DNA from 2 places in the Neorhizobium sp. IRS_2294 genome. Region 2 is predicted to be linked to the other one. Evidence: predicted binding sites of a transcription regulator. Region 2 holds the regulator's gene; the other holds the start of a gene.
What was found. The regulator HrcA, encoded in region 2, represses chaperone genes, less so after heat shock. The targets are predictions, from matches to a motif close to GTTAGCACTCNCNNNNNGNGAGTGCTAAC.
Positions count from the first base shown of each region.

Region 1: groES (co-chaperone GroES) is a predicted target of HrcA. The motif match lies at 1,724-1,752, and genes of this name have one in related genera.

Region 1 is NZ_CP191439.1:698,929-703,306, reverse strand. It holds gene ACQY1K_RS03300 (TIGR01459 family HAD-type hydrolase) at 1-155, opposite strand, end outside; gene chrA (chromate efflux transporter) at 301-1,650, opposite strand; gene groES (co-chaperone GroES) at 1,809-2,105, shown strand; gene groL (chaperonin GroEL) at 2,165-3,811, shown strand; gene ACQY1K_RS03280 (methyl-accepting chemotaxis protein) at 4,051-4,378, shown strand, end outside.
Region 2 is NZ_CP191439.1:275,698-280,075, reverse strand. It holds gene ACQY1K_RS01435 (hypothetical protein) at 32-268, shown strand; gene grpE (nucleotide exchange factor GrpE) at 341-979, opposite strand; gene hrcA (heat-inducible transcriptional repressor HrcA) at 1,069-2,148, opposite strand; gene rph (ribonuclease PH) at 2,282-3,001, shown strand; gene ACQY1K_RS01415 (VOC family protein) at 3,125-3,529, shown strand; gene rdgB (RdgB/HAM1 family non-canonical purine NTP pyrophosphatase) at 3,538-4,182, shown strand; gene hemW (radical SAM family heme chaperone HemW) at 4,219-4,378, shown strand, end outside.

The DNA.
Region 1 (4,378 bases), 420 kb from region 2:
AGCACGACAGTGGCGCCGGCTTCTCTCGCGGCGGCCAAGGCTGTGCAGGAATGCTGGAAGGCTTCGACACCGTTATGGACCACGCCCCAGACGTCCGAAAGCACGACATCGTAGCCCTCGATCACGTCGTTCAAATTCTGGATGCGCTTTGCCATATCAAAAGTTCCTGCCGGTTTTGCCTGCTCGATTAGGAGGCTGACATCGCAAACCGTTGGCGAGATTACAAGGGACAAGGCGGTGAAAGGCGCCGCTGCGAGGCAGAACCTGGGAAAACTTCATATTTTTGCAATGGTCCGATCTTCACTGGATCAGGACGATTTGGGCGAGGAAACCGGCCGCCGCGCTGATGGCTAGCACCGGCACCATGCCGAGCTTCAGGACGAACAGCATGACGGAGGAGGCTGCGAAAAGCACGAGCGCGATGGGATCGAGGCTGGACCAGACCGGGACGGAAAGGCCAAATCCTGCTAGCGCAAAGAGATCGACGTGGCGAACCTCTCTGAACAGAACATGCAGGCCGAACCAGATCGCGAGGTTGAGGATGACGCCGACGACCGCGGCGGTGATGGCCGACAGCGCGCCCGATAAAAGGGCGTTGCCGCGCAGGCGCTCGATCAGAGGGGCGCCCGCAAAGATGAAGACGAAGCTCGGCACGAAGGTTGCCCAGGCGACAAGCAGGCCGCCGATTATTCCGCCCGTGACGGGGCCGAGACCGGAGGCTTCGCGGAAGCCGACGAGGAACCCGACAAAGGACAGAACCAGCACGAGCGGGCCCGGCGTGGTTTCGGCAAGTGCCAGGCCGTCCAGCATTTCGCCCGGTTTCAGCCAGCCGTAATCGGCGACTGCGACCTGCGCCACATAGGCCAGAACCGCATAGGCGCCGCCGAAGGTGACCAGCGCCATCTTGGAGAAGAAGGCGAACAGACTGGACAGGCTGTCCGGGGCACCGAAGGCCCAGAGCACCAGGACAGGCGACTGCCAGACGAGGATCCAGAATACAAGCGTTGCGATCGTGCGGGCGACACCAGGTGTTTTCGCGCCGGGAGGACTGTCCTCTTTGGCGATGCTGTCTTGCGTTTGCTGCGCCCCTGCCCGCGTTATCAGATAGCCTGCAAGACCGGCCGCGAACACGACCAGCGGAAACGGCAGACTGAAGAAGAACAGGGCCACGAAGGCCGCAGCCGCGACGCCGCGCAGAAAGCTGGTTTTCAGCGTCCGGCGTCCGAGGCGGATCACCGCCTCCACCACGATCGCAAGGACCGCGGCCTTCAGGCCGAAGAACAGGCCGGCAAGCCATGTCGCGTCCTGATAGAGGACGTAAGCCGCCGAAAGCCCCAGAATGATGGCAAGGCCGGGAAGCACGAAAAGCAGACCCGAAACGATGCCGCCGCGCACGCCGAACAGCAGCCAGCCGATATAGGTGGCCAGTTGCTGCGCTTCCGGGCCGGGCAGCAGCATGCAGTAGTTGAGGGCGTGCAGAAACCGCTCTTCCGAGAGCCAGCGTCTTTCTTCCACCAAAGTCTTGTGCATCATGCCGATCTGTCCGGCAGGCCCTCCGAAACTGAGGGCACCGATCCGGGCAAACACCGCCACGAGCTCACGAAAGCTCGGCGCTGCGCCCGGGTTTTGGTCGTTAAGCGTATTCTGCATGGCCGCTCCTTGAGCCCTGAATTTTTCAAGCCCGTTCTTGACTCAGCTCGCAGCCATCCTTATCTCGGGTCTCGTTAGCACTCTCGATAGATGAGTGCTAAACGTCACTCCGCGGGTCCTTGAGACCCGTCCATGTCATTTGATCGAGGGATTAGACAATGACAAGCACCAATTTTCGCCCCCTGCACGACCGCGTTGTAGTCAAGCGCGTCGAGTCTGAAGAAAAGACCAAGGGCGGCATCATCATTCCCGATACCGCCAAGGAAAAGCCAGCTGAAGGCGAAATCATCGCCGTTGGTCCTGGCGCCCGCGACGAAAGCGGCAAGCAGGTTGCACTCGACGTCAAGGTCGGCGACCGCGTTCTGTTCGGCAAGTGGTCGGGCACCGAAGTCAAGCTCGATGGCGTCGACCTTCTGATCATGAAGGAAGCCGACATCATGGGCATCATCGGCTGATTTTAGCCGACTGCTCTTCTTCCAATATTTGCTGACACCCCTTTTCAGGAGTTCCCAACATGGCAGCTAAAGAAATCAAGTTTGGCCGCACCGCGCGCGAAAAGATGCTTCACGGCGTCGATATCCTCGCTGACGCAGTGAAGGTCACGCTCGGCCCAAAGGGTCGTAACGTCATCATCGACAAGTCCTTCGGCGCTCCGCGCATCACCAAGGACGGTGTTTCGGTCGCCAAGGAAATCGAACTTGAAGACAAGTTCGAAAACATGGGCGCCCAGATGGTCCGCGAAGTTGCTTCGAAGACCAACGACATCGCCGGCGACGGCACCACGACTGCTACCGTTCTTGCACAGGCCATCGTTCGCGAAGGCAACAAGGCAGTGGCCGCCGGCATGAACCCGATGGACCTGAAGCGCGGCATCGATCTCGCCGTTGCAGAAGTCGTCAAGGATCTCCAGGCCAACGCCAAGAAGATCTCGACTTCGGAAGAAGTTGCACAGGTCGGCACGATTTCGGCAAACGGCGACGCACAGGTCGGCCGTGACATTGCTGAAGCCATGCAGAAGGTCGGCAACGAAGGTGTTATCACCGTTGAAGAAGCCAAGACCGCTGAAACCGAACTCGAAGTCGTCGAAGGCATGCAGTTCGACCGCGGCTACCTGTCGCCTTACTTCGTGACCAACCCGGAAAAGATGGTCGCCGATCTCGACGACGCTTACATCCTTCTGCACGAAAAGAAGCTTTCGAACCTTCAGGCCATGCTGCCTGTTCTCGAAGCTGTCGTTCAGACCGGCAAGCCGCTCCTCATCATCGCTGAAGACGTCGAAGGCGAAGCTCTTGCTACGCTCGTCGTCAACAAGCTGCGTGGCGGCCTGAAGATTGCTGCTGTCAAGGCTCCTGGCTTCGGCGATCGCCGCAAGGCCATGCTGGAAGACATCGCCATCCTGACGGGCGGCACTGTCATCTCCGAAGACCTCGGCATCAAGCTCGAAACCGTAACGCTCGACATGCTCGGCCGTTCGAAGAAGGTCTCGATCACCAAGGAAAACACGACGATCGTCGACGGCGCCGGTCAGAAGACCGACATCGAAGGCCGCGTTGCACAGATCAAGGCACAGATCGAAGAAACATCTTCGGACTATGACCGCGAGAAGCTGCAGGAACGTCTTGCCAAGCTCGCTGGCGGCGTTGCCGTCATCCGCGTCGGCGGTTCCACGGAAATCGAAGTCAAGGAACGCAAGGACCGCATCGACGACGCGCTCAACGCGACGCGCGCTGCCGTTCAGGAAGGCATCGTCCCAGGCGGCGGTACCGCACTCCTGCGCGCTTCGACCAAGATCACGTCCAAGGGCGCGAACGACGACCAGGAAGCCGGCATCAACATCGTCCGCAAGGCGCTGCAGTCGCTGGTTCGCCAGATCGCAACCAACGCTGGTGACGAAGCTTCGATCGTTGTCGGCAAGATCCTCGACGGCGACAGCGACAACTTCGGCTACAACGCCCAGACGTCGGAATATGGCGACATGATCGCCATGGGTATCGTCGACCCGGTCAAGGTCGTTCGCACGGCTCTGCAGAACGCAGCTTCGGTTGCTTCGCTGCTGATCACCACCGAAGCCATGATTGCCGAACTTCCTAAGAAGGAATCGGCTGGCGGCGGCATGGGCGGCGGCGGCATGGGCGGCATGGGCGGAATGGACATGATGTGATCAGGCCGTAAGGTCTGCACATCTGATCCTTCAGGTTCAGTGTTTCGGAAAGGGCGTCGGGCAACCGGCGCCCTTTCTGCTATTGAGGCATACAGCATGCATAGCATTTCCCCCTCTGAACTTACCGAACGACAAGGACTGATAATTTTTATTCGTATAAAATAGTAATTCGGCAGTGACGCTCTTCTAAGCAACTTCACATTAACTGCGCTTAATCAAACACCAACGCGCAGGTTGCCATGAAGCACGTATCTTTGATCGGTAAATTTCTGACGCTCATGTCGTTCTTCGGCATATTCGTCGTCGCAACTGCCTTCTACAGCAGCAACAGCATTCGAACGCTGGATAGCGAGTATGGCGGGCTTCTCCAGCAGGAAAGCCTGGCAACTTTGGCAATTGCACGCGCCAATCGCTACATGCAGACCGGGCACGCTGCCGCTGGCGACCTGCTTGTGTCGCGCACTGACGAAGAGAACGCGAGCAATCTTGCGGCGTTTGAAAAAGCCAAATCCTCTTTTGGTGGCTGGATGGACAAGGCGATGGCGGCCCTTCCCGCTAATGCCAAGC
Region 2 (4,378 bases):
CCACATGTCTTTCCCGTTGAAGGAGATAGACATGAATGACGACATACGTGCCAGGATCGCTGCGAATGACAGACTGCTTAAGGCGGTTATCATCCTGCTGGCGATCAAGGATCCCCATCTTCTCGATGAGCTCGATGCAATCTTCAAAATTGCCGATGGTCAGGAGGGACTGATCGGCGATGCGGACAAGAAGACCCGAGCCCATCTCAATTCGGAACTGGCCCTGATCCGTTCCCTGGCGCATGTTTCGCTGGATACGACGCACTGATCCTTACCCGCGGTCGCCAAACGCAAATGGGCGCCCGAGGCGCCCATTTTTCTTGGAAAGGCTCTAAGGAGCTCAGTCCTTCTTGTCTTCAGCCGCCGCTGCTTCAACCTTCGGGCCGCCCTTGGCGACGCCGACCATGGCCGGGCGCAAGACGCGTTCGCCAATAATGAAGCCGGCTTGGACGACCTGCATGACAGTGTTGTTGGGTACGTCCGCATTCGGGATCTCGAACATGGCCTGATGGAAGTTCGGATCGAACTTCTCGCCTTCGGCATCGATCTTCTTGACGCCGTGCCGCTCGAGTGTCGACAGCATGCCACGCTCGGTCATTTCGACGCCTTCAAGCAGGCTCGTCAGCGTCGCATCGGCTCCGGCACGCTTGTCTGCCGGAACAGTGTCGAGCGCGCGGCGCAGATTGTCCGAGACGGCCAGCATGTCGCGGGCAAAGCCCGAGACGGCGTAGGACTTGGCATCCTTTACTTCACGCTCGGTGCGGCGGCGAAGGTTGTCCATCTCTGCAGCAAGCCGCATGAAACGGTCGCGCAAATCGGAATTTTCAGCCTTGAGCACATCGATCGGATCGGGCTCCTGCGCGAAGAAGGCTTCCCCTGCGCTCTGATCGGCGGCGTCTTCGAGAGCGGATGCTACGGCTTCCGCCGTGTTTTCGACAGCAGCTGCGTCAGGTCCGTTCTTCTTGGTTTCGTCGGTCATGACGGTCTCCGGTGCGTATTGGAATCTGGAAGGGTGGTTGCGCCCGATATCGAGGTTCGGGGCGAAAAAATCAAGGGCTTGGGAACATCCTAGCGGGATAGCCTTGCAAGCAGCTGCGCCGTGTAATCCACCATCGGCACGATGCGCGAGTAATTCAGCCGGGTTGGGCCGATCACGCCGACCGCGCCGACGATGCGTTCCTCGCCATCACGATAGGGCGCAACGATGAGCGAGGAGCCGGATAGAGAGAACAGTTTGTTTTCCGAACCGATAAAGATCCGCACGCCCGGCCCCTTTTCGGCAAGGTCGAGGATCTCGATCAGGCTGTCCTTCTTTTCGAGATCGTCAAACAGCAGACGCAGCCGATCGAGATCGCTGACGTCAGCCAGACCTTCCAAGAGGTTTGCCCGGCCGCGGACGATAAGCTGGCCCGGCTTTCCGTCCTCCTGATCGCCCGACCAGAAGGCGAGGCCTCGCTCCACCAGATCATGCGACAGCGTGTGAAGCTCGCTTGCGACCTGTTCCTTCAGCATTTTCATCTGGCCGCGAAATTCCGGCAGCGTCTGGCCGGCGAGATGCGCGTTGAGGAAATTTGCGGCCTCGCCAAGCTGCGACGAGGTTACGCCGGCCGGCAGATCGATGATGCGGTTCTCCACCTGGTTATGATCGCCAACGAGGACGGCGAGCGCCTTGGTCGGCTCTAGGCGGATGAACTCGACATGTTTGAGGACCGGATCGTTCTTGGCGGTGATGACAATGCCAGCACCACGCGAGACGCCCGACAGCATCAGGCTTGCATCCGCCATCAGGTTTTCGAGCGTCTGATCGCGATCAGGCGGACGGATCTGCCGGTCGATGCTGGCGCGGTCTTCTTCCGAGAGATTGCCGACCTGCATGAAGGCATCGACAAAGAACCGCAGCCCTGTCTGGGTTGGCATGCGGCCTGCACTGATATGCGGCGAGTAGATGAGGCCGAGCTCTTCGAGATCGCTCATGACGTTGCGCACGGAAGCCGGTGACAGCGACATGGGCAGAAGTCGCGACAGATTGCGCGAACCGACCGGCTCGCCGGATTCCAGATAGCTTTCCACGATGCGGCGAAAGATTTCCCGCGAACGATCATCAAGCACGGAGCCGTTGTCGCGACCCGTCAGTCCCGGAAATACCATTGGCCCCTTTACCATGCTGCTGATCTCATCTCCCAGATATAGTCGCTCACTTGCGCATCCGCAAAAGGGAAATTCTTTGCAAATGACGGCTCCGAGCCTTAGAAGGCGGAAACAATAATCCAGGGAGTGACGGATGCGGCCTTCAGGCAGACAGACAAATCAGATGCGCAAGATTTCGTTCGAGCGCAATTTCTCCAAGCATGCCGAGGGCTCCTGTCTCGTCAAGTTCGGCGATACCCATGTTCTGTGCACCGCAAGCCTTGAAGAAAAGACGCCGCCGTGGCTGCGCAATTCCGGCAAGGGCTGGGTCACCGCCGAATACGGAATGCTGCCGCGCGCCACCGGCGACCGGATGAAGCGCGAGGCTGCGACCGGCAAGCAGGGTGGCCGCACCCAGGAAATCCAGCGCCTGATCGGCCGTTCGCTGCGCGCCGTGGTCGACCTTTCCGCGCTTGGCGAAAAGCAGATCACCATCGACTGCGACGTGATCCAGGCCGATGGCGGCACCCGCACGGCGGCCATTACCGGTGGCTGGCTGGCGCTGTACGATTGCCTGAAATGGATGGACACCCGCTCGATGATCAAGCTCGACAAGGTTCTGAAAGACCATGTCGCGGCGATCTCGTGCGGCATCTTTGCAAGCCAGCCGGTCATCGATCTCGACTATCTCGAAGATTCGGCCGCCGAGACAGACGCGAATTTCGTCATGACGGGTAGCGGCGGCATCGTCGAGATTCAGGGCACGGCCGAGGGTGCTCCCTTCAGCCAGGAGGAATTCCTCAACCTGCTGTCGCTGGCACAGGACGGCACCCGGGAACTGGTAGCGCTGCAGAAGCAGGCGATCGGCGGCTGATTTCAACGCTGGCTGATCCAAGAGTTGCGAGGGGCAGTCTTCCTTTCCGGAGAGACTACCTCTCGATCGAACCTCCTCCCCCGCCTTCATGGCGGGGCAGCATCAGACAAGGGAGCCACTGTTTTGATCGACGGCATTCTCGAAACAGCGCTCTATGTCGATGATCTCGATGCGGCGGAAGCATTTTACGGTGAACTGCTCGGGCTTGAACGGGTGTTGCGGGCCGGCGATCGCCACGTGTTTTACCGATGCGGACCCGGCATCCTGTTGATCTTCAATCGCGCCGAGACGCTGAAGCCGACGCCTGATGATGCGCTGCCGGTTCCGCCGCACGGCACGGCAGGCCCGGGGCATGTGTGCTTTCGTATGGACGGCCCGGCGATTGACAGAATGGCAGAAAAGCTCAACAAGGCGGGCATCGTGATTGAAAGCGATTTTCGCTGGCCAACCGGCGCCCGATCCCTCTATTTCCGCGACCCGGCCGGCAACAGCCTGGAATGCGCAGAGCCGAGGCTCTGGAATCTATAGGAACCTTCATGCGCAAGCTTGAGACGAAAACGATCGTCGTTGCCAGCCACAATGCCGGCAAGATCCGTGAGATTGCCGAATTGATCGGTCCGTTCGGCTTTTCGGCAAAGTCCGCGGCAGAACTGAAGTTCGAGGAACCGGACGAGACCGGCACGACGTTTGAGGAAAATGCGGCGATCAAGGCGCTTGCGTCTGCCAAGGCGTCCGGCCTGCCCGCCCTTTCCGACGATAGCGGCATCGTCATCGATGCGCTGGACGGCGCTCCCGGTGTCTATACCGCCAACTGGGCCGAGCGCGAGGACGGCAGCCGCGATTTCGCGATGGCGATGCAGAAGGTAGAAGACGCGCTGCAGAAAAAGGGTGCGACCACGCCCGACAAGCGCAGCTGCCGTTTCGTCAGCGTTCTTTGCCTTGCCTGGCCGGATGGCCATACGGAACTCTTCCGCGGCGATGTCGAAGGCGTTGTTGCCTGGCCGCCGCGCGGTGCTGCCGGTTTCGGTTACGACCCGATCTTCCAGCCGGCAGGTCACGAGACCACGTTTGGCGAAATGACCAGCGAGGAAAAGCACGGCTGGAAGCCCGGCGATGACCATGCGCTGTCACACCGGGCGCGCGCGTTCAAGCTGTTCGTTGAAACCTGCCTGGAGGCCTGAACCCATTTGAACGCCGTCGCTCCCCTTTTTCCCGGCATGCTGCTACCCGACACGGGTGAGCCGGGCTTCGGCGTTTACGTGCACTGGCCGTTCTGCGCAGCCAAATGCCCCTATTGCGATTTCAACAGCCATGTCCGCCACCAGCCCGTGGATCAGCTTCGCTACACCGCCGCGTTTCTGAAAGAGATGGAAACGA